One region of the Streptomyces sp. NPDC002787 genome, then DNA from elsewhere that is predicted to be linked to it. Evidence: predicted binding sites of a transcription regulator. Region 1 holds the regulator's gene; each other region holds the start of a gene.
What was found. Region 1 encodes HspR, which represses chaperone genes until heat shock. Its sites were predicted from a motif close to TTGAGNNNNNNNNNCTCAA; they were not measured.
Positions count from the first base shown of each region.

Region 2: a site for HspR is predicted at 3,215-3,233, ahead of dnaK (molecular chaperone DnaK). Genes of this name have one in related genera too.
Region 3: a site for HspR is predicted at 3,035-3,053, ahead of lon (endopeptidase La). Genes of this name have one in related genera too.

Region 1 covers NZ_JBSFVC010000008.1:212,151-222,222, forward strand. The annotation lists gene ACWD26_RS13735 (AAA family ATPase) at 1-214, opposite strand, end outside; gene ACWD26_RS13740 (hypothetical protein) at 570-833, opposite strand; gene ACWD26_RS13745 (hypothetical protein) at 830-973, opposite strand; gene ACWD26_RS13750 (GntR family transcriptional regulator) at 1,340-1,573, shown strand; gene ACWD26_RS13755 (GntR family transcriptional regulator) at 1,585-1,827, shown strand; gene ACWD26_RS13760 (hypothetical protein) at 1,887-2,450, opposite strand; gene ACWD26_RS13765 (hypothetical protein) at 2,512-5,262, shown strand; gene ACWD26_RS13770 (Uma2 family endonuclease) at 5,302-5,922, opposite strand; gene ACWD26_RS13775 (PA14 domain-containing protein) at 6,186-7,622, shown strand; gene ACWD26_RS13780 (hypothetical protein) at 7,732-8,274, shown strand; gene ACWD26_RS13785 (heat shock protein transcriptional repressor HspR) at 8,365-8,817, opposite strand; gene dnaJ (molecular chaperone DnaJ) at 8,823-10,001, opposite strand; gene grpE (nucleotide exchange factor GrpE) at 10,056-10,072, opposite strand, start outside.
Region 2 covers NZ_JBSFVC010000006.1:164,885-174,956, reverse strand. The annotation lists gene ACWD26_RS10505 (ATP-binding protein) at 1-847, shown strand, start outside; gene ACWD26_RS10500 (vWA domain-containing protein) at 844-2,655, shown strand; gene ACWD26_RS10495 (OsmC family protein) at 2,757-3,182, shown strand; gene dnaK (molecular chaperone DnaK) at 3,288-5,144, shown strand; gene ACWD26_RS10485 (helix-turn-helix domain-containing protein) at 5,193-6,056, opposite strand; gene ACWD26_RS10480 (hypothetical protein) at 6,407-6,832, shown strand; gene ACWD26_RS10475 (helix-turn-helix domain-containing protein) at 6,852-7,697, opposite strand; gene ACWD26_RS10470 (ADP-ribosylglycohydrolase family protein) at 7,734-8,801, shown strand; gene ACWD26_RS10465 (4a-hydroxytetrahydrobiopterin dehydratase) at 8,923-9,228, shown strand; gene ACWD26_RS10460 (class I SAM-dependent methyltransferase) at 9,234-9,986, shown strand; gene ACWD26_RS10455 (hypothetical protein) at 9,946-10,072, opposite strand, start outside.
Region 3 covers NZ_JBSFVC010000007.1:194,541-204,612, reverse strand. The annotation lists gene ACWD26_RS12200 (MarR family winged helix-turn-helix transcriptional regulator) at 1-381, opposite strand, end outside; gene lon (endopeptidase La) at 610-3,012, opposite strand; gene ACWD26_RS12190 (GNAT family N-acetyltransferase) at 3,218-3,868, shown strand; gene ACWD26_RS12185 (hypothetical protein) at 3,847-3,969, opposite strand; gene ACWD26_RS12180 (rhomboid-like protein) at 4,124-5,029, opposite strand; gene ACWD26_RS12175 (TetR/AcrR family transcriptional regulator) at 5,182-5,922, opposite strand; gene ACWD26_RS12170 (glycoside hydrolase family 3 protein) at 6,248-7,936, shown strand; gene ACWD26_RS12165 (spermine/spermidine synthase domain-containing protein) at 8,017-8,700, shown strand; gene ACWD26_RS12160 (response regulator transcription factor) at 8,832-9,569, shown strand; gene ACWD26_RS12155 (HAMP domain-containing sensor histidine kinase) at 9,636-10,072, shown strand, end outside.

The sequences.
Region 1 (10,072 bases):
CCCAGAAAGCCACCTCGTCGAAACCGCCCTGCTCCTCAAGCGCGGGTCGGAGGTCGGTGCGAATGATCGCGGCGAGGAAGTCGAAGACCTTCAGCACATTGGACTTGCCGACGCCGTTGGGCCCCACGAGCACGGTCAGCGGGCCGAGCGGGATGGTCACATCGCGCAGACTGCGGAAGTTCTCGACGTGAAGTTCGAGGAGGCGGCCGGGCATGGGATGAACCTATCGAGTGGGAGAACACGGAAGGGGCGGGTGGGCGAAGCCGGTTTCATCCGTTGACCGATCGGCCGCTGTCCGTCCGGCCGGGACCGCCGCCCCGGCCCGGCACCCGTCCGGGGCGACATCGCTGTTGTCGGCGGTGCGAACCGTGACGGTTGTGCGGTGAAGCGACATGCGGAGCAGAGTAGACGCTCCGGCTGACAGCATGTCTGCTCGATCTTTTCACCGGCGGTACCTCGCCTTCGAGACCACGACGAGACACGGCGAACGGTCGAGCGGTGGGTGCCCCGGAAGATACTCCCGACCACCCACCGCCGTTACGGCCGTACGGCCGGACATCTCTCCGTCGTCACTCCCTGTCCGCGTCAGCGGTCATGATGCCGACGCATTCATCCAGCGCCGCGTACAACGACGGCACGAAGGCGGCGAGTTCGGTGTCCGACGCCCTCCCCGCCTCCAGTACGGCACCCACGACCGTTACCAGCACAGCGGCGGCCTTCAGCGCCTGTGTGTCAGCCAGCGCTTCGAGGAAGCCGCCGGGGCGCGTGTCCGCGAAGGCCTCCCGGCCGGTCGCCGGGTCCACGCCGAGGCTGCGGAGACGCGGCCCGCTCATACGGCGGCCTGCCGCGGGCAGTAGTCCTGGCCCGGCGTCGCCAGGACGGCCGCCCGGCGCCGCGCCCGCTGCAGGCGCCGACGATCGAGTTCGTCCCGCTCACGCTCCCATTCGAGGACGTACGGCCGGACCAAGGGCAACCCATCGACCCTGATGACGTCACCCAGGAACGGACATGGGGGTGCGGGCCGGTACAGGGACACGGGCGGACACGGGGGAGCGGAAGTCAGGGACGCCGCGACAGCGCGGTGCGCCCCGCGAGCGGGAAGGAAGAGGCTCAGAATCGCGGCCAGTAGGCTGCGTATAGGTCGACTCCTACGTAGTCGGCTCAGCCCCGGCACGGAAGCTCTCACCCTTCCCGCCGGGGCGCTTTCACCCTCTCAGGATAAGCACAATCTGCCCTGTGTGCACAGTGCGCTCACTCCGCACAGTCCGCACAGTCCGCACAGTCCGCACAGTGTGTTACCCAGTGCGCGCGATGCACCGCACGCACAGATGATCGGAGCATGGTTGAGTACGAGTGGGTGCGCATCGCAAGGGACCTCGAACGGCGGATCCGCAAGGGGGAGATCCCTCCCGGCGGTCGACTCGAGAACGAGCGCGCGCTGGCCGATGTGTATCAAGTCAGCCCTGGAACTGTGCGGCGCGCTGTGCGTGACCTGCGCGAACAGGGATTGGTCGAGACGCTGGCGGCCAAGGGGACGTACGTGGTCGACCCGCTGCCGCCCGCCGCCGGGTAAAGGTCGACTCGCTGACCCTTGACCGTACGCGCCCGCTGTGGCGGCAGATCGCAACGGAGATCATCCGGCGCATCGAGGCCGGCACATACCCGCCGGGAAGCCGCGTGCCGTCCACTCTGGAGATCGCCCAGGAGTTCGGCGTGGTGAACGCGACGGCAGCGAAGGCCATGCGGCATGTTCGGGAGCAGGGCTGGACGCGGGGCGAAGTGGGACTGGGGACCTTCGTTGCCGACCAACTGCCGCCGTCCTCATAAGCCCCCGACCCCGGCCAGCCGCGCTCGGCCCCGTTCGCAGCCGACCCTCCGTGCCATGCCTACGCGGCAGGCCCCGAACCATTGCCCATCTCGTCGATGCCGTCGAGGACATCACGAGCGACCCGGACATTCAGCTCCAGAATCTCGCGTGTGAAGTTTCCCGGATCACACCGATATCGCTCCTTGCCCACCTCGGAGGTGAATGCGCTAGCCGGAATGGCGTCCTCACCCGGCGGAAGAAACTTCAGCATCTCCTCGTACGCCGCGACGGTACAGGCCACCGCGCCGCGAAGCTTGTGATGCTCGGACTCAGGTGTGTTGAGGAGCTGGATTCCGGTGGATTCAGCGAGCCGACCCGCAACCTCCTCGAACTCCCCGGGGTCGATGATCCGAGAAGCCTCCGCACCACCGAATGCGGGCGGGGGCGGCGGAATCTCTTCCGTCATACGGAACTCGAAACGGCGGATCCTTCCACACTGCGCACAAGCACCCTCGTACACCGCGACCAGGGCATCGCCGCGCAGCTCCAGCCGGTGTTGGCGGTCGAAGTCGCCCGACCCGCACTCGCACCGATGCAGGTCCATGTACAGATGTGCTTCGGCGGATGAGCGCGCTGTCAACATGACATGATCCTAGGCGCTGTTCGGCTCATTCGTCGGCGCGGATTCGGGGGAGGAACGTCACGTGGACACGACGACCACCGACACGGGGACGCGTGCCCAGCAGGCGGCGCTGATCGCGACGGTGAAACGTGAACTGCGTGCGGTGACGACCGTCGTACTCGGGCAGCGATTCGCGTCGTTCGAGGAGAAGGTGTCCGAGGACGGCAGGGAGTACTTCTCCCTGGAGGACACCCAAGGCGGTTCGGCCGACCTCTGGGTGGACGCCATTCCCATGGTGTCGGGAATGATCGCCAACACGATGACGAACACGACGACGGATCAGTACGTCGTGCAGATATCCGACCGTCTGCCCAGCGAATTCCTGACCCGTGTCCTCGCCCATGAGGTGGGCGAACTCATCGCAGCACGCGACCGATCGAGTCAGGGTCTGGCGCCGGTGCGCGAGAACCTCCTGAACCAGGAGGCGGACCTCGGCAACCGGCACGAACTGTCGAGTCGGGACCATGGACGTATCGCCGAACTGAACTGGCTGGCCGCTCGTGCCTCCGACACGGAACTCGCGGAGTCGCAGCGGGCCGGGGCACGTGCCGACCTCTCGGCCCTGATCGACCACTGCGGTCTGCGGCCGGTGTCAGCCCTCACGGAGGCGGAAGCGCACACCGCCGAACGCAAGTCGGCTCGAACACGGCTCTACGCTTCCTGGAACTCGCTCTCCTCCAGAGCGAGACCACTGATCGCCACCCTCGCCCACCCCATAGAACACCTCAACCCCACCGACGCCACCGCCCTCCAAGCCTCCCGTGACGCCGCCCTGCGCGCCGAGCGTCAGGTCGAGGCCTTCATCGGTCGGCGTGACGTCACCATGGCCATGCCGGGCTACGACCAGAACGGACTGCCGCTCCCCCGCGACCAGTTGGAGGCGGTGGCGATGCAGTGGGCCGAGTACCGCGCCCAGATCAGCGCACGCACCGAGCAGGGGATCGAAGGGCAGTTGGCGCAGGGCGAGTTCCCGACCCGCCGCGTCGTGATCGGCGGCGGCGCGAGCCTGACCGGGCGGGACACGGACGCGCTGCTGATCGACGGGGCGGGCCGGTGGCACCTGGACCCCGGCCAGGGCATCGTGCAGTCGGCCGACCAGGACCGGGACCTCGCCCAGTGGATGGGAGTCGATCCGCACTCCACGGTCGAGCACCCCGGGCACCGCCTGCCCATCCAGGCCGTACGGATCTGGGAGGACCAACTCGCCACCCGGGGAGACGTGGTGAACGGCCACGCCCGCCTCCGCCTCGGCCGGAACGGCGAACTCCTCGCCGAGATCCAGAGGCCGGCCGAGGAGGGCAGAGAAACGCCGCCCCCACTGTGGGTGGCGTGCGACGGTACCCCGAGCATCGCCACCGGTCTGACCCCCGAGGTCGTACCCGGCATGCCACGCGGAGAGCACGCCGTGGAGAGCCGCGGCGAGGCCGTACGGCTGATCAGTGACCGGTTGCGGGAGTTGGCTCAGCGGGGTCTGGCGGGGGCAGACGAGCTGCGGGCCTGGCTGACCCAGGCCGAGCGCGGCGGCGCGGACGCCCGTACCGTGCTCGGCGTTCTGAAGTCGTCCCCGCTACTGGACGCCCTCACCACCGGCCTCGGCCCCGACAAGGCCCGCATGGGCAACTGCTTCGGCGCCCTCGACTCGACCGCGAAGTGGGAGACGGCACGGGAGGAGGCACCGGGCCGCGCGCTGCTCGGCGACGAGGTCGCCGAGAACCGCTTCGACGCGCGTCAGGCGAAGGACTGGGTCGTCGCGGGCTCCGGCGGCACCGGAGTCGCCAACGCCGAGATCATCCTCACGCAGAACCCGGACGCCCACGTCACGATCATCGGCTCGGCGCCGCCGCCGGCGCTGCAGCACCAGGTCCAGTTCCCGGCCATGGAGAAGATGTACGGCCACGGCGAGAACGGGCAGAAGCGCCTGACCTTCATCGAGGCGCGAGTGGGCGCCATCGAGACGTATCGGGACGAGAAGTCCGGCGAGACCCGCTTCCAGGTCCCCTACGAGGAAGGGGAGGGGGAGAACAGGCAACGGAAGGTGCTCCAAGCGCAGGGCTACGTCACCAGCCTCGGCCGCACCAACCCCCTCCCGCCCGCCCTCCAAGTCCTGGCCGACGAAGTGCGTGACCGGGGCGGGCAGATCTCCGGTGACCTGCAGTTCGACAAGGACGACCAGTACATCGGCTACGGCCTCACCTTCACCGTCGACGGCAAGGAACACCGGGTCGACGTGGACGGCGCGGCCTCCTGGCAGCTGCCGCGCGAGATCTTCGCCCCGGAGTCAGGCCTCCAGCGGCAGCTGAACGAGATGGGCGCCCGAGGCCTCCCCGCCGAGACCGGCAACGCCGCCCCCGGCTTCGCCCCCGTCGCCCGGCAGAGCGCCCTGCGCGCACGGGCCGTGGCGGCGCTGCAGGCGGGCGACGAGAGCGCCGTGCAACGGAGGTCGACGATCCCGGAACGCTGGCGCCGCCCGGACCTCACCCCGGAAACGGCCGCGGAGACGAAGACAGAGACGGAAACACCGGGCGGGGGCCCCGCGAACACCGCCCCACCGCAGAAGGAGACCCAACCGCAGCAACAGCCCCCCAACGCCGAGCGGACCCCGAGCCCTCCCGCCCCTACCAAGCCCGCGCCCGACACCCCCCTCTGGGAAGTCGGCATGCCCCGGCGCGGCACCCCCCGCGCACCGCGCCCCACCACCCAGCAACCCCAGCAACCCCAGCAACTGCCCCTCGGCCACGAGCGCCCCAACCCGGGGCTCGGCATAAACGACTGACCCGCCCGACCGAGGACACCGCTCGGCCGGGACCGACAATCAGCCCCGCCTCGGCCCCGTGATCGCCTCTCCGATGACGAAGCCCTTGGCGGGCCCTTCGGGGATGACGACCTCCGTGTCGTACGCAAACCGCCGGGTGTCCGCCCAGTCGGCCGCCTCCGGGCGCGGTCCGGTGAAGAGCGTGACGGCGCCCTCACCGTCGTAGTCATCGATGACGACGTACACCGGAATTCCGGCGCGGGCGTACTCACGTCGCTTCTTCACCCGGTCCCGGTCCTGGTTGCGCTCCCCCGGGGAGACGACTTCGACGATGAGGTGCACGGATTCGGCGGTCACGCCCAAGTCGTCCTCGTCCTCGTCACCGCACGGCTCCGTGTCCTCCGGAGCGACGAAGGCATCCGGGATCCACGCCTTACTGTCGTGGATCACGTTCCCGCCCTGGTAGCAGGTGTAGTCGCCGCCGTCCAGAAACCTGTCCAGAGCCCGTCGCAGACGATTGGCGATCAGGCCGTGCGAACGGCGCGTGGTGGGCGACAACTCGATGGCTCCCTCGATGATCTCAGCGCGGTAGCCCTCGGGCGGATCCATGGCCTTCCACACCTGCCACAAGGCCTCGCTCAGGCTGGGTCCATTCGCGAATTCGGCCCCGGTCTCGGACATGATCTCGGGCCTCTCGTGAGCACAGCAACGCCGCCACGCTAAGCGGCCACACAAGCTCACCTGCGAAAACACCCTCGCTTCACTCGAACTGGTGACGCAGAATCGACCCGCCCCGCACGCCCCGGATCGAACCACACCCCCTGCGCTGCCCCCCTGTCTCTCCTGCCCCATCCACCCCGTACAACCATTCCCCCACCTCGAACGTCTGATCGTCACCGGCGGCCCCCGCCGGTGACGATCGGCATCACGCCCTGAAGGACCCCATGACCTCAGCCAGACGCTCGACGGCGGCCGCAGCCACCGCCGTCGTTCTCGCCACCACGGGCGGTCTCCTCGCCGCGGCCGCCGCGCCCGCGGCCGCCGCCGTGACCTGCGCCTCCCCCGTCTTCAAGCGCCAGCTCTTCGCCAACACCACCTTCTCCGGCACGCCGAAGAAGACGGACTGCGACAGCGCGATCGACCAAAACTGGGGCACCGGCGCCCCCGCCTCCGGCCTCCCGTCCAACAACTTCGGCGTCCGCTGGAGCGTGACCCGCGACTTCGGCTCCGGCGGCCCGTTCACGTTCTCCGCCTCCGGCCTCGACGGCATCCGCGTCTACCTCGACGGCACCCGCAAGGTCGACCTCTGGAAGAACGTGTCGTCGACCGTCTCCAAGACCGTCAACGTCACCATCCCCTCCGGCAAGCACACCCTCCGCGTCGACTACGTCAACTGGACCGGCTTCGCCAAGGTCAAGTTCACCTACACGCCCCGCACCTCGGCCACCGTCGACGCGGTCGCCCCGCTGACACCGACGGGCCTCGCCGTGGCGTACGACAAGGCCACCGGCAGGGCCAAGCTGACCTGGGCGAAGAACAAGGAGATGGACCTCCGCGGCTACCGCGTGTACCGCCGTGGGGAGGGCGCGTCCTTCGCCGAGCCGATGGTGACGACCACGGGGACGTCGTACACGGACGCCACCCTCCCGGTCACCGGCGCGATGTACCACTACGAACTCCGCGCCCTCGACCAGGCCGGGAACGAGTCGAAGGGCACCGCCGACAAGGCCGTCACCACCGTCGACCGGGTCGCGCCCGGCGTTCCCCAGGGAGTGGACGTCACCGACGCCTCCGAGGCCGGCGGCATCCGCGTCGGCTGGGCGGCGGTCGCGGGAGCGTCGTCGTACCGGGTCCACCGGGCGGCGAGCGCCGACGGCACCTACACCCGGGTCGGCACCACGGACCAGCTCTCCTACCGGGACGCGACCGCCGAGGTCGACGTCACCTACCACTACCGGGTGACCGCCGTCGACGCCGCGGGCAACGAGTCCGCGCGGTCCGCCGCCGTCAGCGGGCGGCGCCGGGACGACACCCCGCCCTCCGCCGTCACGGGGCTGACCGCCACGCCGACCGAGTACGGCTTCGAGCTGAACTGGGACGCCAATCCGACGCCCGACCTGGCCCGTTACGTCGTCTACGGCGGCGAACTCGTCGGTGACGAGGAGGAGCGGATGTGCTACGCGGGCGAGGTGGAGTGGCTGTCGGCCGACACGACCTCGTACCAGTACCAGACCGTCCCGGACGGCGAGGAGCGCTGCTTCTTCATCGACGCCGTCGACGACGACTGGAACTCCCACTACGAGTGGACCCGCGAGCCGAACGTCGTGATCGCGACCGAGCTGGACACGCCGAGCGAGCCGACAGCCGAGTCCTCCTCCTGAAGGGAGTTGAGCGGTTCCGGACCAGGGGCAACCTCGTAGGACGTATCGGCCGTCCTACGAGGTGACGTACCGACCACTCGTCGGCCCCCGCCCAGGGAAGGACCACCACATGGCGAAGGACCCCGCCCCCCAGGCCGAGCCGGTCGTGGAAGCCCTCGTGGAGGACGACCTGTTCGGTGAGATCTCCGTGCGGCTGGACGTCGTACGCGGCGAAGTCGTCGTGGCGGGGGAGCGGGTGCCCCGGATCGAGATACGGCGGGCCGAGGGGACCGGGATGGAGGAGCACATCCCGGTCGGGACGCGGGACGGCGCCCTGCTCACCCTCACCGTCGACGGCACGGACGCCGTCATCGAGCCCGCCAAGGGCCGGCTGACCCGGCGTTCGTTCCGCGTCGACGTCCGGTACGGGGAGCACTCCTGGCGTCTGGTCCCCAACTCCACGGACGACAGCGGCCTGTTCCGTGACGGGACGGAGCACATCGGGGACTTCTCCTCCGAGGGCGACGGCAGGGTCGTCGGGGAGTGGCGCGAGGACGCCGAGCCGCAGGCCCTGGACGCCGCCTTCGGCTACGCCCTCGCCGCCGCGTTCGGCACGGGCGCCGACGCCACGTGGATGCTCACCGCCGGGGCGGTCGGCGAGTTCTTCGTCTGACAGCCGTACCCCGCTCCGCCACCCGTACGACGCGAAGGGCCCCGCCGGTACCGGAAAGTACCGACGGGGCCCTTCGCTCGCCGCGTCCCGTCAGTCCGACGGCTGCCGCCCCTTGGGCCGCCACACCACCAACGCGCTGCTCTGCTGCATCTCCTGATACGGCACCAGATCGCGCCGGTACGACGCGTGGACCGCGGCCTCGCGCTGGCGCATCGTCGCGGCGGCGCCGTCGAGGGCCGCCTCCATCTCCGCCACCCTCGCCTGCAGCGCGGCGACCTGGTTCTCCAGCTCGATGATGCGCTTGATGCCGGCCAGGTTGATGCCCTCGTCCTGCGACAACTGCTGGACCGTGCGCAGCAGTTCGATGTCACGGGCCGAGTAGCGACGGCCCCGCCCGGCGGTGCGGTCCGGGGAGACCAGGCCGAGACGGTCGTACTGGCGCAGGGTCTGCGGGTGCAGACCGGAGAGCTGGGCGGCCACCGAGATGACGTACACCGGTGTCTCTTCCGTCAGCTCATAGGGGTTTCGACGGCGGCCGTCCATCACATTCATGCTCCCTTCGCGGCCTGGAACAGCTCCGCCCGCGGGTCCTCGCCCGCGGTCGCCTCGCGATACGCCTCCAGGGCGTCACGAGCCTTCCCCGACAGGTCCTTCGGGACACTCACCTCGACGGTGATCAGCAGGTCCCCTCGGGTGCCGTCCTTGCGGAAGGCGCCCTTGCCCCGGGCTCGCATCGTACGGCCGTTCGGGGTGCCCGGAGGCAGTTTCAGGGTGACCGGCGGTCCGCCCAGGGTCGGGACCCGGACCTCGCCGCCGAGCGCGGCCTCGGTGAACGTCACCGGCACGGTCACCGTGAGGTTGTCCTCCTTGCGGCCGAACACCGGGTGCGCGTCGACGTGCACGACCACGTACAGGTCGCCCGCCGGGCCGCCCCGCTCACCGGGCGCGCCCTTGCCGCGCAGCCGGATCCGCTGGCCGTCGGAGACGCCCGCCGGGATGCGGACCTGCATGGTGCGGGACGACTTGGCGCGGCCGGAGCCCTTGCATATGTCGCAGGGGTGCTCGGCGATCAGGCCCCGCCCCTTGCAGTCCGGGCAGGGGTCGGTCAGGGAGAAGCCGCCGCCGGAGCCCCGCGCGACCTGGCCGGTGCCGACGCACGTCGGGCACACACGGGGGGTGCCGTTGGCGTCGCCGGTGCCCGAACAGGCCTTGCAGGGCGACTGCGAGGACATCCTGAGCGGTACGGTCGCGCCCTCGATGGCCTCGGTGAAGCTCAGCGTGACCTCGGACTCGATGTCCTGGCCGCGGCGGGGCTGCACCCGTGTGGTGCCGGAGCTGCCCCGGTTGAACAGGCCCCCGAAGACATCGCCGAGCCCCCCGCCGAAGCCGCCCGCCCCCTGGCCGCCCTGGGCGCCGCCTCCGAAGAGGTCGCCCAGGTCGAAGTTGAACTGGCCGCCGCCGGCGCCGGGTCCGGGGCGGAAGCCGCCGTTGCCGAAGAGGGCGCGGGCCTCGTCGTACTCCTTGCGCTTCTTGGGGTCACCGAGGATGTCGTTGGCCTCGGAGATCTCCTTGAAGCGCTCCTCGGCCTTGACGTTCCCCTTGTTGGCGTCCGGGTGGTACTCGCGGGCGAGCTTGCGGTACGCCTTCTTGATCTCGGCCTCGGTGGCGTCCTTGGGGACGCCGAGGACCTTGTAGTAGTCCTTCTCGATGAAGTCCTTGGTGCTCATCCGCGACGTCCCTCCTTCCACTCACCGTGCACATCACCGTGTACGCCGTCGGCGTCAGCCCTCTTCCGGGC
Region 2 (10,072 bases), on a different contig from region 1:
GCGCTCGGTGTTCTGCCCGCCGGAGGCGATCGCCCGCGACGAGCCGTACTGCCTGTTCCTGGACGAGCTGAACGCGGCCACCCCGGATGTGCAGAAGGCGTTCTACTCGCTGATCCTGGACCGCCGAATCGGAAACTACGAGCTGCCGAAGGGCTCGATCGTCATCGGCGCCGGCAACCGCGCCACCGACAACGCCCTCGCCCGCCCCATCGCCTCCGCCCTGGTCAACCGGCTCACCCACGTCCACCTGGAGGCGTCGCCCAAGGACTGGCTGGCGTGGGCGGCGGACAGCGGTATCCACCCCTGGGTCCTGGACCACCTCACCGACCGCCCGGACCACCTGTGGTCCAAGCCGCCGAAGACCGAGGAGCCGTTCTCCACGCCCCGCTCCTGGCACATGCTCTCCGACGCCCTGCACTCCTTCGGGCGCGACCTCGACGAGGGGACCCTGAAGGTCCTCGCGCACGGCACCCTGACACCCGCGCACGCGGTCGCCTTCTGCGGCTACGTCAAGATCGTGCGCAGCCGGTTCGGCATCGAGGCGATCCTCAAGGGCGAGGCCGGCTGGCCCCATCGCCTGGAGGACCGCGACCTGCTCTACTACCTCGCCGACTCCTTCCGCGGCCGGCTGATCAAGGAGCTGCCCGCGAGCAAGCAGCACATGTCGGCCAACGGGCGGCAGACCGCGTACCGCGCCAAGTCCCTGCTGGTGCGGCTCGCCGAGATCTCCGTCGAGGTCGCCCAGACCGTCATCGCCTCCGACACCGAGGGCAACCCCGTCCTGCCCGCCTGGTTCCTCGTCGAGGCGGCCCGGGACATGCCCCGGCTGGTGGAGGCGCGCCGATGAGTACGGCCGGCGGCAAGGGCCGGAACAAGCGGAAGACGAAACGGGACCTCGCCGACGAGGCGTTCGAGGCGGGACTGTCGACAGCGCGGGCCAACCCCGCGCTGCGCGCGGTCCGTTTCGGCACGTGCCGCAAGGAGAGGTGCGATCTCACACCCCGCGACGGCCTCGTCCGCGTCGACTCCGACGGCGTGCTGCACGCCCATCCCGACCGGCTCGCCGCCCCCGACGCCTGGGCCTGGGCGATCGCCCACGCCGCCATCCACCTCGGCTTCGGGCATGTCCCGGCGGCGCAGGGCGAGCGCGTCCAGCCCGACCGGTTCGACCTGGCCGCCCGCTGCGTCGCCGTCAACCGGTTCCTGCTCACCTTCCCCGTGGGGCTGACCCCCGAGGACCTGCCCGCCCGCTACCCCGACGGCGACGAGGAGCGTCTCGCCGCCCGCTGGCGCCGCGACGGGCTCCCGGCGGCGTACGAGCGCTGCGGCACGGCCGGCGGCGAGCCCGACCAGCTCCTGCTGACCTGGCCCAGGTGGCAGGGGCAGCCCCCGGACTGGCAGGTGGCCTTCGCGCACGCCCTCACCAGCACCATGTCCGCCGCCATGGACATGGCCGGCGGCCGCCGGGAGTCCCTCGACGACGAGCCGGTCCGCAGACGGCCCTGGGAGGTGGCGCTGAGCTGGTTCATCTCCTCCTACCCGCTGCTCGGCGGCATCGCGGCCGGCATGCGGATCGTCGCCGACGTCGAGCTCGCCCACGCCCACGGCATCGCCATCGCGGCCGTCGACGCGGAGGCCGGCGAGATCTACATCAACCCGCTCCGGCAGTTCGAGGACGAGGAGTGGCGGTTCATCCTCGCCCACGAGATGCTGCACGCCGCCCTGCGCCACGGCGACCGCCGCGGCACCCGCGACCCGTATCTGTTCAACATCGCCGCCGACTACGTGATCAACGGCTGGCTGCGCGAGATGCAGGTCGGCACCATGCCCGACGGTCTGCTGTACGACCCCGAGCTGGCCGGTCTGTCGGCCGAGGAGGTGTACGACCGGATCGCCGGCGACCTGCGCCGTGTGCGCCGGCTGGCCACCTTGCGCGGCAGGGGCGCCGGTGACATCCTCGGCGGCCCGCTCGGCTCGCCCCGCGACTACGTGGACCTCGACGAGTTCTACCGCCGGGGCCTCGCCCGGGGGTTCGATCTGCACGAGCGGCAGGAGCGCGGTCTCCTGCCCGCCGGTCTGGTCGAGGAGATCCGCGCCCTCAGCCACCCGCCGCTGCCGTGGGACGCCCGACTGGCCCGGTGGTTCGACGAGTTCGTGCCCAGCCCGCAGGCCGTACGGACCTACGCGCGCCCCTCGCGCCGCCAGTGGGCCACCCCCGACATCCCGCGCGCCGGACGGCACTTCCCGCCCGAGGAGATCGCCCGCTGCACCTTCGGCGTCGTCCTCGACACCTCCGGCTCCATGGACCGGACGCTGCTCGGCAAGGCGCTGGGCGCGATCGCCTCGTACGCCGCCGCCCGTGACGTACCGGCCGCCCGGGTCGTCTTCTGCGACGCGGCCCCGCACGACGCGGGTTTTGTGCCGGTCACGGAGATCGCCGGGCGCGTCCGGGTCCACGGGCGCGGCGGCACGGAGCTGCAGCCGGGCATCGACCTGCTGCACCGGGCCGACGACTTCCCGCCGGGGGCGCCGGTCCTCGTGATCACGGACGGCTGGTGCGACGTGCTGCGCGTGCGGCGCGAGCACGCCTATCTGATGCCACAAGGCGCTCGCCTGCCGTTCACCGCGCGGGGGCCGGTGTTCAGGGTGAGATGAGCCTCGCATCCGCCGGAGTGTGATCGGATGGGGGCACGGAACCCCGGCAGCCGAACCCCGGCACCGGGGCCCGACAACGTGACCCACAGAAAGGACTCATCGTGGCCACCACGCGCACCGCACACACCGTCTGGGAAGGCGAGCTGCTCAAGGGCACCGGCACCGTCACCTTCGACTCCTCCGGCATCGGTTCGCAGCCGGTGTCGTGGCCGTCGCGCGCGGAGCAGGCGAACGGCAAGACCAGCCCCGAGGAGCTGATCGCGGCCGCCCACTCCAGCTGCTTCTCCATGGCGCTCTCGCACGGCCTCACCGGCGCGGGCACCCCGCCCACCCGCCTGGAGACGAAGGCCGACGTGACCTTCCAGCCCGGCGAGGGCATCACCGGCATCCACCTCACCGTCCGCGGCGAGGTCCCCGGCCTGGACGAGGCCGGCTTCCAGGAGGCGGCCGAGGGCGCGAAGAAGAACTGCCCGGTCAGCCAGGCCCTGACCGGCACGACGATCACGCTGACGGCCGAGCTGGCCTGACCGACTGCTTCGTGCGCCCCGTCGCCGCCCCATTGACAAGAGCCCACTCAAGTTTTGTGCTGGAGATGGGAACAGCAGGCGGAACCTTGCTGGAAGGGGACGGCGATGGGGCGTGCGGTCGGAATCGATCTCGGTACGACGAACTCGGTGGTGGCGGTGCTGGAGGGCGGCGAGCCGACCGTCGTCGCCAACGCGGAAGGACAGCGGACGACACCGTCCGTGGTGGCGTTCGCCAAGAACGGCGAGGTCCTCGTGGGCGAGGTCGCCAAGCGGCAGGCAGTGACGAACGTGGAGCGCACCGCGCGCTCCGTCAAACGCCACATGGGCGACGGAGGGTGGCGGTTCCCCGAGCAGGACTTTGTGGACGGCACCCGCTACCGGGCCCAGGAACTGTCCGCGCGGGTCCTGCAGAAGCTGAAGCGGGACGCCGAGTCGTATCTCGGGGAGGACGTCACCGACGCCGTCATCACGGTGCCCGCGTACTTCGACGACGCGCAGCGGCAGGCGACCAAGGAGGCGGGGGAGATCGCGGGCCTGAAGGTCCTGCGGATCATCAACGAGCCCACGGCCGCGGCCCTCGCCTACGGGCTCGACCGGGGAGAGGAGCAGACCGTCCTCGTCTTCGACCTCGGTGGCGGCACCTTCGACGTCTCCCTGCTGGAGATCGGCGACGGGGTCATCGAGGTCAAGGCCACCAACGGCGACACGCGCCTCGGGGGCGACGACTGGGACCAGCGGGTCGTGGAGTACCTCGTCAAACGCTTCCAGGGGCAGTACGGCATCAACCTCGGCAACGACAAGATGGCGCTGCAACGGCTGCGCGAGGGTGCCGAGAAGGCCAAGATCGAGCTGTCCAGCTCCTCCGAGACGTCCATCAACCTGCCGTACGTCACCGCCTCCGCCGAGGGTCCGCTGCACCTGGAGGAGAAACTGACGCGCGCCCAGTTCCAGGAGCTGACGGCCGATTTGCTCGACCGCTGCAGGACGCCGTTCCACCAGGCCGTCAAGGACGCGGGGGTGAAGCTCGCCGCGATCGACCACGTCATCCTCGTCGGCGGTTCGACCCGCATGCCCGCCGTGACCGACCTGGTGAAGGAACTCACCGGCAAGGACCCGCACAAGGGCGTGAACCCGGACGAGGTGGTGGCCGTGGGCGCCGCACTCCAGGCGGGCGTCCTCCGGGGCGATGTGAAGGACGTCCTGCTGCTCGACGTCACCCCGCTGTCCCTGGGCATCGAGACCAAGGGCGGCATCATGACGAAGCTCATCGAACGCAACACGACGATTCCCACGCGCCGTTCGGAGATCTTCACGACGGCGGTCGACAATCAGCCCTCGGTCGGCATCCAGGTCTACCAGGGCGAACGGGAGATCGCCGCGTACAACAAGAAGCTCGGCGTCTTCGACCTCACCGGCCTGCCGCCCGCGCCGCGTGGCGTCCCGCAGATCGAGGTGGCCTTCGACATCGACGCGAACGGCATCATGCACGTGTCGGCGAAGGACCTCGCCACCGGCCGCGAACAGAAGATGACGGTGACGGGCGGCTCCGCCCTCCCCAAGGACGACATCGACCGCATGATGCGGGAGGCCGAGCAGTACGCCGACGACGACCGCCGGCGCCGTGAGGCCGCCGAGACCCGCAACCACGCCGAGCAACTCGCCTACCAGACCGACAAGTTCCTCCGCGACAACGCGGAGCGAGTCCCGGCCGACAGCCGTGCCGAGGTCGAGGCCGCGGTGGCGGAGGTGAAGCGACGCCTGGAGAACCCCGAGGACACCGCCGCCCTCCGCACCGCCACGGAGAACCTGGCAACCGTCAGCCAACGCATGGGCCAGGCCATGTACGCGGCGGCCTCCAGCGCTCCGGCCGAGGAGCCGCGCCCCGGCCCCACGGAGGAGGAGGGCGTGGTCGACGCGGAGATCGTCGACGACGAGAAGGGCTCCCGGGGAGGACCGGCGTAACCCACCGGCAGTGCCCGACCGGCCCTGAGCGGGGGCGTCGGCGAGGCCTCAGTACTTGTCGCGGTAGCGTTCCAGGATCTCCCTTGTCCGCTCGGCGGACGCCGCGTGCGCGGCCATGTGGTCGAGGACCTCGAGGTGGAGGGCGACCTCGGTGCGGGAGTCGAGGTAGAGGGCGCCGGTGAGGTACTCGGTGTAGACCATGTCGGGGAGCTCGGGTTCGGCGAAGCGGAAGAGGGAGAAGGGGGCGTAGGTGCCCGGGTGGGGTCCGCTGGCGAACTCGGAGACCTGAAGGATGACGTGGTCCTTGTCGGTGATCTCCAGCAGCCGGTCGATCTGGTCGCGCATCACCTGGGAGCGGATGCTCACCGGCCGCAGCAGAGCCGTCTCGTCCATGATGACCCACAGATGCGGAGGGTTCTCCCGGGTGAGCAGCTTCTGCCGGGCCATCCGCAGCGACACATGCCGTTCGATCGTCTCGGCACCGGTCTGCCCGAGGGTGCCGGCCCGCATCACGGCCCGCGCGTACTCCTCGGTCTGCAGCATCCCCGGCACGAAGTGCGGCTCGTACTGCCGGATCAGATGCGCCGCCCCTTCGAGACTGACGTAGAGACTGAACCAGTCGGGCAGCACATCATGGAACCGCTGCCACCACCCCGGCTTGTTCGCCTCCTCCACCAGCTTCACGAACGCGGCGACCTCGTGCTCCGCGACACCGTACGTCGTCAGCAGCACCTGCACATACGGGATCTTGAGCGAGACATCGGCGGTCTCCATGCGCCGTACGGTCGCCGGGGCGACCCGTAGGACGCGTGCCGCCTCCTCGCGCTTGAGCCCGGCGGCCTCCCGCAGTTCCTGGAGCCGTCTTCCGAGCACCACCTGACCCACGGTGGGCGCGGCCCGCCGCTCACTCACGCCACGCCTCCCCACGCGCCGAGATATGCCTACAGTCTGTCATGTTCCGGTGAACATCTCACAGGGGCGGCCGGAACGCGATGCCCCGGGATTCCGTTTCCCCGGACGGTTCGACGCGTCGATTCCGGCGGCCGCCCGCCACGACGACCCCACAGGGTACGGGGTGCATGACGTCCGAGGTAATCGACCGCCGTACGCCCCGCGCGGCACGCTGAGGTCACCGGGTTCCGGGCCGGCGCACTCCGGCCCGGAACCCGGGCTCGGGCGTCGTTCCACCGCCGGATTTCCGCCCATGCTCCCGGTCTCCGCCCGAATTTCCCGACTTCGACCTCGACGGAGAGTGATTCGCCATGTCCACGACCCAGCTCGCCGTGCTCGCCCGGACCACCGACCCCCGGACCATGCTGCGCCGCTTCCTGACCGCGGACGCGGCGGTGACCGGGGCGAACGCTCTCGCCTACCTCCTCGCCTCCGGCCCCCTCGGCCGCTTCCTCGGTGTCGACCCCGCGCTGCTCGTCGTACTTGGCGCGTTTCTTGCGGTCTACGCGGCAGGTGTCGGCCTGCTGGCCTCGCGCGAGCGCCCGCCGCGGCCGCCCGTACGGGCCGTGATCGAGGCCAACCTCGCCTGGAGCGCCCTCAGCGTCGTCGCCCTGGTGCTGTGGCTGACGCCGAGCACGGCGGGCGCGGTGTGGACGCTGCTCCAGGCGGCGACCGTGGCCGGCTTCGCAGCCGTCCAGTACGTCGCCCTGCGGGCGACCGACCCGACCGGCCGCTGATCGTCGAGGTGAGTAGGAGTCAGTTCATCAGCCCGTGAAGGTACTTGACCGTCGCCGGGTCGGCCGGGAGGAACGTCTCGATGGCCAGCTCGGCCACAGTCACGTCCATGGGTGTGTTGAACGTGGAGACGGACGAGATGAAGGAGAGCACGCGGCCCTCGTGCTCGATCCGCATCGGCAGCGCGAAGTAGGCGCTCGCCTCCGCCCCGGGTTCCTCGTCCGGCTCGTCGTCGGGGGTGCCCGGCGGCAGCGGGTACGCCGCCACCTCCTCGTACAGCACGCGCAGCGGTTCCGAGCGGCGGAGCGCGACCTGGCGTTCCATCTGCTCCAGCAGATGCCCGCGCCAGGCGCGAAGATTCCGGATGCGCGGCGCCATGCCCTCCGGGTGCAGGGTCAGCCGCATCGCGTTGAGCGGCGGCACGAGCAGCGACTCGGGGACACCGTCGAGCAGCATGGTGATGCCCCGGTTGGCAGCCATGACGTCGTACGTCGCGTTCATCACCAGCGCCGGGTACGGCTCGTAGCCCTGGATGAGCCGCTCCATGCCCTCGCGCAGGGCGGCCATCGAAGGGTCGTCCAGCGGGGTCTCCGGGTAGTGCGGGGCGTAACCGGCCGCGAGGAGCAGCGCGTTGCGCTCCCGTACCGGTACCTCCAGGTGCTCGGCGAGCCGCAGCACCATCTCCTCGCTCGGGCGGGAGCGGCCCGTCTCGACGAAGCTGATGTGCCGTGCCGAGGAACCGGCCCGCAGCGCCAACTCCAGCTGACTGACCCGTCGTTGCTCCCGCCAGGCCCGTAGCAGCGGGCCCACGCCCTGGTCGGCGGGGGTGGCGGGACGGCCCGTGGTTCCGGTCGGGACAATGGTCATGCGAAGAACGTAACCGAGGCGATCGAGGAGTGGCGCGTGTACAACCCGTGGAACCCGTCCTGGGAAGCGACGGCCGTCTACCGGGCACGGGTACGAGGGTGCCTGCTGGGCGGGGCCGTCGGAGACGCGCTCGGCTATCCGATCGAGTTCGCCTCGCTGGGGAACATCCGGGCCACGCACGGCGAGCGCGGAGTGACCGGGTTGGTGCCGGACGGCGAGGGCGTCGTGGGCCGGGTCAGCGACGACACCCAGATGACCCTCTTCACCGTCGAGGGACTCCACCAGGCCCATGAGTACGAGCGGCTCAAGGGCGTCGACGGCGCCTGGGCGGATCTGGTCCGGGGCGCCTACGGCCGCTGGCTCGACACCCAGCGGCAGTCCGGCCCCGACCCGCGCGCCGTCTCCGGCCTCGCCGCCCGTCCCTGGCTGTACGCCCGCCGCGCCCCCGGCAACGCCTGCCTGTCCGGCCTCGCCCAGCCGTACCCCTCCGAAGGGGCCGTCCCGCCGGGGCGCCCCGGCCCGATCAACCCGGACTCCAAGGGCTGCGGCACCGTCATGCGCTCGGCCCCCTTCGGACTGGCCCGCGTCCCGGCCGGGACCGCCTTCGAGCGGGCCGTGCTGGGCGCCCGGATGACCCACGGCCACCCCACCGGCTACTACGCCGCCGGCGCCCTCGCGGCGATCGTCGCGTACCTGGTGGCCGACGAGTCCCTGGAGGGCGCCGTGCTCCGCGCCCTGCGGCTGCTCGCCCGCCATCCGGGCCACGAGGAGACCACCACGGCACTGACCCGCGCCCTCGACCTGGCCGCCGAGGGCGCGCCCACGGCCGAGAAGGTCGAGTCCCTCGGCGCCGGCTGGGTCGCCGAGGAGGCCCTGGCCATGGGCCTGTACTGCGCCCTGGCCACGCACAGCGTCACCGAGGCGTTGCTTCTGGCCGTCAACCACTCCGGCGACAGCGACTCCACCGGCTCCATCTGCGGCAACATCCTCGGCGCCCACTACGGCGACCACGGCCTGCCCCAGGAGTGGGTGGCGGCCACGGAGGGCCGCGCCGAGATCACCGTCCTGGCGGACGACTTCGCGGCGGAGTGCGTCCGGATCTGATCACTGACCGCGTACGGACGGATCCGGTCGGCCGACCGCCTGACCAGGGACCCGGCGGCCCGGCTGTGGCAGGCTGAGAGGACCGCACGTCACGGAGGGGACGTCTCGGAAGGAGTGGGCCATGGCCGTCGAACCCTTGTCGCAGAAGGAGATCGAGGACCGGCTGGCGGAGCTGCCCGGTTGGTCGCTGGACGGGGACCGGATCGCCCGCTCCTACCGGCTGGGCTCGCACTTCGCGGCGACCGCGCTGGTCGTGCACATCGCCCAGACCCAGGAGGAACTGGGCCACCACTCCGACCTCACCCTCGGCTACAACACGGTTTCCCTGACGATCTCCACGCACAGCGCGGGCGGCGCCGTCACCGAGAAGGACTTCGAGCTGGCCCGCAGGGTGGAGGCGCTCGCCCCCGGCCACGGAGCGAGCTGAGCCGGGTGCTGGACTACGACAAGGAGGCCGGCGACTACGACGCGCTGCGCGGCGGCGAGCCCCGTGCCGAGGCCGCCGCCCGCGCCGTACTCGGCCTCGTCCCCGAAGGCACCCGGAACCTGCTCGACCTCGCCTGCGGTACCGGCATCGTGACCCGGCGGTTCGCGGCCGCGCGGGACGGGATGCGGGTCACGGGCGTCGACCTCACGTACGCGATGGCGAGCCGGGCCGCCGCGCGGCTGCCCGGCTGCGTCGTGATCGGCGACGGGCGCCGACTCCCTTTCCGGGACGGGCAGTTCGACGCCGTGACCAGCGTGTGGCTGCTGCATCTGCTGGGCGGCCCCGAGGACGTACGCACCGCGGTCGGCGAGTGCGCCCGCGTGCTCCGCCCCGGCGGTGTCTACGTCACCACCGTCGACAAGGCCGCCTCCCACAACGTGGGCAGCGACATCGACGCCGTGCTCGCCCCGCGCCCCCGGACCCCGGTCATGGACCCCGCCGGGGCCGTCGAGAAGTACGCCGACGAACACGGTCTGCGTCCCGCCGGGCAGGCCCGCTTTCCAGGCCGCGGCCAGGGCCGCAGCCCCCGCCGTACCCTCGCCGACCTGCGCCGCGGCTGGTTCGTCACGCTCCCGCCCGGCGACCCTCTCGCCAACGACTTCGCGGTACGGCTCGCGGCGCTGCCCGACCAGGAACGGCCGCGCCCGGACCCGGAGTTCACCCTGCGGGCGTTCCGGAAGACCTGGCCGGTCGCCTGAACTCCATGATCCAGTTGGTCAGCCAGGTCACCCCGTCGTCGAGCGAGAACGCCTGCTCCCAGCGGGCCGAGGCCTCGGACATGTCC
Region 3 (10,072 bases), on a different contig from region 1:
CGCGCGGAAGCGGGCGCGACCCTCGTCCGTGAGGTGGACGAGCCAGGCGCGGCCGTCGGCGGGATCGGGTTCGCGGGCGATGAGGCCGAGGTGTTCGAGGGCGCGGAGCTGACGGGACATGGTGGCCTTGCCGACGCCGATGTAGGCGGCGAGTTCGGTGGCGCGGAGGCGGCCGGCCTCGTCGAGGCGGGCGAGGAGGCCGTAGGCGGCGGACTCCAGGTCGGGGTGGACGGCCCGGGCCATCTCCCCGGACTTGGCGCGGGCACGCCGCAGCAGGACCGTCAACTCCCGTTCCAGCGCGAGGTATGCCTGGTCCATACCGCCCACCGGCATATCGGCCCCGCTGCCGCCGTCGCCGCCGGTTCCGCCTTCGTCGTGCACGTCGGTGCTCCTGATTCCGATTCCGGGTACCTGAGGGGTTCCGTCAGGGCCGCCTGCGCGGGCAGCACCGGTCAGTATTTCGCAGGTGGGGGCGGACACGGTCCAGGTCGCCTGCGGGTCCGGTGGGGCTTCTCGCGCAGTTCCCCGCGCCCCTGAAAAGCAAGGGGCGGCGCCCCATGCTTTTCAGGGGCGCCGCCGGTCGCCTTCAGGCCCGCGGGGGGCCACCCGTCACGCCGCCAGAGGCACCCCCGCCTCCGCCGGGGCGAGCGCCAGTTCCAGTACCTGGCGGACGTCGGTGACGGCGTGGACGTCGAGCTTCTCGAGGACCTCGGCGGGGACGTCGTCGAGGTCGGCCTCGTTCCGCTTGGGGATGACGACGGTGGTGACGCCGGCCCGGTGCGCGGCGAGCAGCTTCTGCTTGACGCCGCCGATGGGCAGCACCCGCCCCGTCAGCGAGACCTCTCCCGTCATCGCCACGTCCGTGCGGACGAGCCGGCCGGACAGCAGCGAGGCGAGCGCGGTCGTCATGGTGACACCGGCACTCGGCCCGTCCTTCGGCACGGCCCCCGCCGGGAAGTGGATGTGCACGCCCCGGTCCTTGAGGTCGGCGACGGGCAGTTCCAGCTCCGCGCCGTGCGAGCGCAGGAAGGAGAGGGCGATCTGCGCGGACTCCTTCATCACGTCGCCCAGCTGGCCGGTGAGGGTCAGCCCCGCCGCGCCCGTCTCCGGGTCGGCCAGTGACGCCTCGACGTACAGGACGTCGCCGCCCGCGCCGGTGACCGCGAGGCCGGTCGCGACGCCGGGCACGGCCGTACGCCGCTCCGCCGGGTCCTGGGCGGACTCGGGTACGTGGTGCGGGCGCCCGATGAGCCCGCGCAGATCGCCGTCGGTGACGGTGAACGGCAGCTCCCGCTGCCCCAGTTCGTGCTGGGCGGCGACCTTGCGCAGCAGCCGCGCCACGGACCGCTCCAGGTTCCGTACGCCCGCCTCGCGCGTGTACTCACCGGCGAGCTTGCGCAGCGCGCTCTCGTCGAGGGTGACCTCGTCAGCGCCGAGCCCGGCCCGCTCCAGCTGCCGGGGCAGCAGGTGGTCCCGGGCGATGACGACCTTCTCGTCCTCCGTGTAGCCGTCCAGCCGGACGAGCTCCATCCGGTCGAGCAGGGCCTCGGGGATCGCCTCCAGCACGTTCGCGGTGGCGAGGAAGACGACGTCGCTCAGGTCCAGCTCCACCTCCAGGTAGTGGTCCCGGAAGGTGTGGTTCTGGGCCGGGTCGAGGACTTCGAGGAGGGCCGCGGCCGGGTCACCCCGGAAGTCGGAGCCGACCTTGTCGATCTCGTCGAGCAGGACGACGGGGTTCATGGACCCGGCCTCCTTGATGGCGCGGACGATACGACCGGGCAGCGCGCCCACGTACGTACGCCGGTGTCCCCGGATCTCCGCCTCGTCCCGCACACCACCGAGCGCGACCCGGACGAACTTCCGCCCCATGGCGTGCGCCACGGACTCGCCGAGGCTGGTCTTGCCGACGCCGGGCGGCCCGACGAGGGCCAGCACGGCACCGCCGCGCCGCCCGCCGACGACGCCCAGCCCCCGGTCCGCGCGCCGCTTCCGCACGGCCAGGTACTCGGTGATGCGCTCCTTCACGTCCTCCAGCCCGGCGTGCTCGGCGTCGAGCACACCCTTGGCGCCCTGGATGTCGTACGCGTCCTCGGTCCGCTCGTTCCAGGGGAGTTCGAGCACCGTGTCGAGCCAGGTCCGGATCCATCCGCCCTCGGGCGACTGGTCACTCGACCGCTCCAGCTTGTCGACCTCCTTGAGCGAGGCCTCCCTCACCGCCTCCGGCAGATCGGCGGCCTCGACACGCGCCCGGTAGTCGTCGGACTCCTCCCCCTCCTTCTCGCCGTTCAGCTCGCGCAGTTCCTTGCGGACGGCTTCGAGCTGACGCCGCAGCAGGAACTCGCGCTGCTGCTTGTCGACGCCCTCCTGGACGTCCTTGGCGATGGTCTCGGCGACGTCCTGCTCGGCGAGGTGGTCGCGCAGCAGCTGGGTGGCGAGCTTCAGCCGGGCGACGGGGTCGCCGGTCTCCAGGAGCTGGATCTTCTGCTCGGTGGTGAGGAAGGGCGAGTACCCGGAGTTGTCGGCGAGCGCGGACACGTCGTCGATGGCCTGCACCCGGTCGACGACCTGCCAGGCGCCGCGCTTGCGCAGCCAGCTGGTGGCAAGTGCCTTGTATTCCTTGACGAGTTCGGTGACCTGTCCGGGCAGCGGCTCCGGCACGCTCTCGTCGACCCGTGTCCCCTCGACCCACAGGGCGGCACCGGGCCCGGTGGTCCCGGCCCCGATCCGTACGCGGCCACGCGCCCGGATCAGCGCCCCGGGGTCCCCGTCGGCCAGCCGTCCGACCTGCTCTACGGTGCCGAGCACGCCCGTGCTCGCGTACGCCCCGTCGATCCGCGGCACCAGCAGCACCCGGGGCTTCCCGGGCTCCGCCCGCGCCGCCGCCTGCGCGGCCTCCACCGCGGCCCGTACATCCGTGTCGTTGAGGTCCAGCGGCACCACCATTCCCGGCAGCACGACCTCCTCGTCGAGCGGCAACACGGGCAGGGTGAGCGGTGCGGACGTCGAAGCCATGATCTCTCCCTCGGCAGTCAAGTTGAGCTATGCCGACTCAATGCACATGAGCCGACGAATGTTCCCCGAGGGAGTGGCCGTTCGCTGTGGGCGATCAAGCACGAGGAGAAAAGACGGACATGGGGGTCGCGCACCGCCACGTACCAGTAATAGCCTCAGGTCAGTCTCACCTATTACCTACATTCATCGACACGGGGGTTGTTCAGTGGACGGAATCGTGCGGGCCTGGGTCGACGGATGGGTCGTGTCGCGTGGCGCGGCGCCTCCGGTGGTGGAGCCCTGGGGCTTCACGGTCGACGTGGGGATGGCCCACCACGTCACCCGCCATGTCTTCGCCGCCACGAACGACGAGGTGGAGGAGGAGGCCGTCCGGAAGGTGGCCGGCGCCGTCACCGGCGCCGGGATCTGGCTCAAGGTCTTCGCGGAGTCGTCGAAGGTGGCCCTCTGGCTGGGCGAGGGCTGGTGGGTCGACCCCGAGCCGGGCTACCTGATGTCCGTCCACCTGAAGACGTGGAGGGCCGCCCCGCCCCTGCCCAACGGCTACCGCCTCCGCACCTGGTCCCGCGGCGGCGTGACCCGGGTGATGATCGCCGCCCCGGACGGCTCCTGGGCGGCGCGCGGCCAGATCGCCGCCCCCGGGGCGACAGCGGTCGTCGACCAGATTGAGACCTCCCCGAACCACCGCCGCCGGGGCCTCGGCACCGTCGTCATGCGCACCCTCTCCCATGCCGCGCTCGAACAGGGCGCGGAGGTGGGGGTGTTGGGCGGAACACCGGACGGGCGGGGGCTCTACGAATCGCTGGGCTGGACGGTGGAGGCACCGTTGACCAGCGCTCAGTTCGCGGGGCGGCCGTAGCGCTGGACGAGCGAGAAGTTCGCGGGGCGGCCGTAGGGCTGGAGGGGCGCGAACGCCCGTCGCCCCCACCGGAAGCCGAACCAGCCGGCCTCGTCCGGCACACCAACACTCTCGCGCCCCTCGCCGCCCCCGAGCGGCGCGCGAGCGGCGCTCGCGCTACCGGCGCACCTCCCCGGCCGTACCCGGAGGCGGTCGCGAGGGCGGCGGAGGCCGTCGTCCTACGAACGCGATCGCCTCGGGAACAGCGGCCGGCGGCTATGCGGCGGTCGTGGCCTGAACCCGCCCCGCACCGGCTCCCGGGAACCCCCGGCCGCCCCGGCCCGCGCGCCACCACCGCCGCACGACCGGCCACGTGGCCACCCCGATCGCCAAGGCCATCAGATGCCCCCAGTTCGTCATCGGGTCCATGAACGCGATCAGGTCGTCCACCAGCGTCCCGCCGAAGCCGAGCAGAATCGGCCACCGCAGCCACGGCGACAGCAGACCCGCCAACGCCCCCACGCTCGCCGACACCCCGAAGCTGATGCCGTAGTCGAGGCGGTGGAGTGAGCTGTCGGGAAGGTGGCCGGCGAGGACTGCGAGGCCCACCGGAACCTCGGTCGCGAGGGTCGCGAGGACGTGGCCCAGCAGGAAGACCCCGGCCGTGCGCCACCCTCCGATACGGCGTTCCAGCGCGGTCAGCACCAGCAGGAAACCGAGGGCGTACGGCGAACCGACCCCGCCCGCGACCCACAGCGCACTCGCGAACAACACGAGCACCGGGTTCCGGACCAGATGCGCCACATCCGTGCTGGAGCCCTGGTGCAGCGCGTACACCAGGGCGGGGTCGGCGTACTCGGCGACGACCGAGGTGAACAGCAGGAGGGTGGCGTAGAAGAAGGTGAAGGGCGTGCCCTTGGGCGTGGGGAGCAGCCGCCAGGGGTGCGCGTGGATCAGCCGGACGGACAGTCCGGTCAACCGGGCGCGCAGGCGGGCGGTCCCGTGGAGCGCGCGCCGGTCGAGCCCCGCGGGCTCCTGTTCCGCCATCGCCATCGCCACCGGTGCCGGTGCCGGTGCCGACGCGGAACCCGGCTGCCGCGGGATCCCGTCGAGCACGGCCCCGGTCTCCACAGGCTCCACAGTCTCGGCGGCATCCAAGGTGAAGCGCTCCTTCCGTTTCACCTCACCCTCGACTCCCCGGCACCCCGGTGTCTGTGACCCCCACCACCCTCGACACGATTCACAGCAACCTGACAGCCCGACAGCCCAGCAATCCGGCGACCCGGCAACCCGGCAACCCGGCGACCCGGCAACCCGGCAACCCGGCAACCGTCCTACGGAACCTCCGCACCCATCTCCCGCACCACCCGCTCCACATACGCCCGGAACCGGCCCGGCATGTCGAACCCCGTCGGATCCAGCACCCACTGGATCTGCAGCCCGTCCATCACGGCGGCCAACTCCTGCGCGACGGCCACTACATCCGCGTCGGCCCGCAGTTCCCCCGTGTCCACCCCGCGCCTCAGCGCCCCGGACACGGTGTCCACCACCTCGGCGTACCGCTTGACGAAATACGCGTGGGCGGGATGCGCGGGGTCGCCCGCCTCGGCGGCCAGGACGTTGAACATACGGGTGCGGCCCAGGCGCGTGCTGTTGTACTCGGCGAGCTTCACGAGCGCCGCGAACATCTGACCCGCCGACTCGAACTCCCGTGAGAAGAACCGCTCCCGGTCGGTTGCGTCTATGCGCTCCAGGACCTGGACGAGAAGGTCCTCCTTGCTGCGGAAGTGGTGCAGCAGCCCACCCTGGGTGATGCCGACGTCGTTGGCGATCCGGGTGAGGGAGGAGGCGTGGAAACCCCGCTGGGCGAAGTGCTCGACGGCCGCGTCGAGGATGCGCAGCCGCCGCTCGTCACCGACGGCGTACGAGCCACGCGCCCGGGACCCGCCGGGCCGCCGCCCACCGCTCCCCGCCGGTCTTCGCGCCCCGGCCCCCTCCGGTCCGGCCCCTTCCCGCCCACGCCCACGCCCGTGCCCGTGCCCGTCGGACCCTTCCGACCTCCGGTTCCGCACCATGCCCGCCACCATAGACCCCTGCCGCGCGGCCCCGAAGGGGCGGGCGGACCGGCGGTTACACGAGTCATCCACCCCTTTCCTTCAAGCCATGTGCCGCGTGATTGTGGCCACTTGCCCAAAACCTATGACCCACTCGGTTCTGCTGCTTCCCTGAACGAGCCCGCGCGGCACCGATGCCGCCCTCGTCCCCCAGGAGAGCCCATGGCCGTCATTCCTCGACATCGGCAACGCCCTCCCCCCTCCCGCCGTTCGTCCGCTCGGTCAAGTGGCCCAGCGCCGCCCCGCATCACGCACCCCGCCCGGTCCCACGCACAAGGAATCCCGGATGCCCACAGCCCCGTACCGCGACCCCCACCGTCCCGTCGACGAACGGGTGGAAGACCTCCTGGCCCGGATGACCCTCGCGGAGAAGGCGGGCCAGCTCTTCCACACGATGCTGACGATGAACGACGACGGAACGCTCGCCGAGGCGGGTGACGGGCCGTTCGTCCGGCAGGGCACCACCGAGCTGGTCGCGGACGGTCATCTGACCCACTTCGACCTCGTGGGTCAGTACGGCGTCCGGGAGACGGCCGAGTGGGTCAACCGGCTCCAGGCGCTCGCGGCGGACACCCGGCTCGGCATCCCGGTGACCCTCTCCACCGACCCGCGCCACTCGTTCACCCACAACCCGGGCGTGCCCTTCGGCTCCGGTGCCTTCTCGGCCTGGCCCGAGCCCCTGGGCCTGGCCGCGATCGGCGAACCGGAGCTGGTGGAGAGGTTCGGCGACACGGTCCGCCGTGAGTACCTCTCCGTCGGCTTCCGCGTCGCCCTCCACCCACAGATCGACCTCGCCACCGAACCCCGCCGGTCCCGCCAGTCCGGGACCTTCGGTTCGTCCGCCGAGGTCACGAGCGCGCTCGTCCGGGCGTACGTTCGCGGTCTGCAGGGGCCCCGGCTCGGCCCGCGCTCGGTCGCCGCCGTGGTCAGGCACTTTCCCGGCGGCATGCACGACCACCACCTCGCGCCCTTCCAGGCCGCCGTCGAGGCCGGCTGCTCGCAGATGACGCCGTGCCACGGCCGACCGATCGGCGCGGACGGCTGGGAGGAGGTCGGCTTCGGCTTCAACCGGGACGTCCTGACCGGGCTGCCGCGCGACCGCCTCGGCTTCGACGGCATCGTCCGCACCGACTGGGGCCTGCTCACCGGCGCGCCCCTCGGCGGCGAGTCGCACGAGGCCCGCGCCTGGGGCATCGAACACCTCACCGTCGCCGAACGCGCGGCGAAGGCCCTGGACGCGGGCGCCGACCAGTTCGGCGGCGAACAGTGCCCCGAGGTGATCGTCGAACTGGTCCGTTCCGGCCGGATCTCCGAGGAGCGGATCGACGCCTCCGTACGCCGCCTCCTGCGCGAGAAGTTCGTCCTCGGCCTCTTCGAGCGGCGGTACGTCGACCCGGACCGGGCCGAGGAGACCGTCGGCGCGAGCGAGTTCACCGCCCTCGGCGAGGCGGCCCAGCGCCGCTCGCTCACCGTCCTGACCAACCACTCCCTCCTCCCACTCACCGACCGCCCGAACCTCTACGTCGAGGGTGTGGGCGCGCAGACCGCGTCCCTGTACGGCAACGTCGTGACCGACCCGGCCCACGCGGACGTGGCCGTACTGCGGTTGCGGACGCCGTACGAGGAGCGGCCGGGGTTCTTGGAGTCCTTCTTCCACTCCGGGTCACTGGCGTTCGGCGAGGAACGGCTGAAGGAGATCCTGGCGCTGCTGGAGGCCGTGCCCACCCTGGTCTGCGTCAACCTGGAGCGGCCCGCCGTGCTCCCGGAGATCGCCGCGAAGGCCGCCGCGCTCGTCGCCGACTACGGGGCGAGCGACACGGCCCTGCTCGACATCGCCTTCGGGCGGGCACGGGCCGAGGGGCGGCTGCCCTTCGAACTGCCGCGTTCCATGAAGGCGGTGGAGGCGTCCCGCCCGGACGTCCCCCACGACACCGAGGACCCGGTCTTCCCGTACGGCCACGGCCTGACGCTCTGATCACGCCGAGTCATCGCACGCAGTCGCAGGGCCGACGTAATTCGGCCGCCCTCGCGCCACGGACACGTAAGGATGGGCGGATGCCCATCACCGAAGAACGCGACGAACCCGAAGTCATCGACCGGCGGGAGGGCCCCTACGGCGAAGTAGTACTGCGACGGCACGGAGAGCTGCTGCAGATCATCGCCAACGGGTGCTTTCTGATGGACACTTCGGACGGCCGCTCGGAGCGGCTGCTGGTCGACGCCGCCCTCGCCGCACTGAACGGCCGTTCTCGGCCAAGTGTGCTGATCGGGGGTCTGGGCGTCGGCTTCTCCCTCGCGCACGCCGCCGCCGACCCGCGCTGGGGACCGATCACGGTTGTCGAACGCGAACCCTCCGTCATCGAGTGGCACCGCTCCGGACCGCTGGCCGCGGTGTCCTCGGAAGCCCTCGCCGACCCCCGTACGAACATCGTGGAAGCCGATCTCGTCGCCTACGTCAATGAGACATCCGCCACGTTCGACGCGCTCTGCCTGGACATCGACAACGGGCCCGACTGGACCGTGTCCGAGGGCAACGAGAACCTGTACGCCCCGGCCGGACTGGCAAGCTGCGCAAGGGTGTTGAGGCCTGGTGGGGTGCTTGCCGTGTGGTCGGCACAGCCATCTGCGGAATTCGAGGAAACCTTGGGGAATGCCGGGTTCCAACAGGTGCGTACCGAAGAGATCCCGGTTGCCCGAGGAGTTCCGGACGTCGTGCACCTCGCGGTCCGACCTGGATAGCCGTGGCGTGGTGACTGCCCGTACCCTGCTTGCCTGGCGCCGATCATTCAAGCGTCAATCGCAGTCATGCGCACCCACGCGCAGTCAAGGGATCACCCCACGGATTCCGGAAAGCAACTCAGGGGCGGGCGATGGAGCAGACACACACCTCCCACAGCAGCACCACGGCGACGCCGGGCGCGCAGCGCCGGGTGCTGGTGGTCGAGGACGACCCGACGATCGTCGACGCCATCGCGGCCCGCCTGCGCGCCGAGGGTTTCGTCGTACAGACCGCGTCCGACGGACCGGCCGCGGTCGACACCGCCGAGGCCTGGCAGCCCGACCTGCTGATCCTCGACATCATGCTGCCCGGCTTCGACGGCCTGGAGGTGTGCAGGCGCGTCCAGGCCCAGCGGCCCGTCCCCGTGCTGATGCTCACCGCCCGGGACGACGAGACGGACATGCTGGTCGGGCTCGGCGTCGGCGCCGACGACTACATGACCAAGCCGTTCTCCATGCGTGAGCTGGCCGCGCGCGTGCACGTCCTGCTGCGCCGGGTGGAGCGGGCCGCGCTGGCCGCCACCACGCCGCGCTCGGGCATCCTGCGCCTCGGCGAGCTGGAGATCGACCACGCACAGCGCCGGGTCCGGGTGCGCAGCGAGGACGTGCACCTCACGCCCACCGAGTTCGACCTCCTCGTCTGCCTCGCGAACACCCCGCGTGCCGTACTCTCGCGCGAGCAGCTGCTCGCCGAGGTGTGGGACTGGGCGGACGCGTCCGGGACGCGGACCGTGGACAGCCACATCAAGGCGCTGCGGCGGAAGATCGGCGCGGAGCGGATCCGCACGGTGCACGGCGTCGGGTACGCCCTGGAGACCCCGACCCCCTGACACCGGCGCCCGCCCCGCGCACGCAGGGCAGACGCAGACACGTAGGCACAGGGGGCTGGTGGCGTGATGAGCGGACTCGGTGACCCACGGTCACGGAACCTCGGTGGCGCGCAGTCGCGGAAGGGCGCGGCACCGCTCGGCGGTCTGCGCCCCTTCTCGATCAAGACGAAGCTCGGCGCGCTCGTCGTCATCTCGGTCCTGATCACGACCGGTCTGTCGATGATCGCGGTGCACACCAAGACGGAGCTGCGCTTCATCACGGTGTTCTCGATGATCGCCACGCTGTTGATTACGCAGTTCGTGGCGCATTCGCTCACCGCCCCGCTGGACGAGATGAACGCGGTCGCCCGGTCCATCTCGCGCGGTGACTACACGCGCCGGGTCCGCGAGAACCGGCGGGACGAGCTGGGCGACCTCGCCCACACGATCAACCTCATGGCCGACGAGCTGGAGGCCCAGGACCGCCAGCGCAAGGAGCTCGTGGCGAACGTCTCCCATGAGCT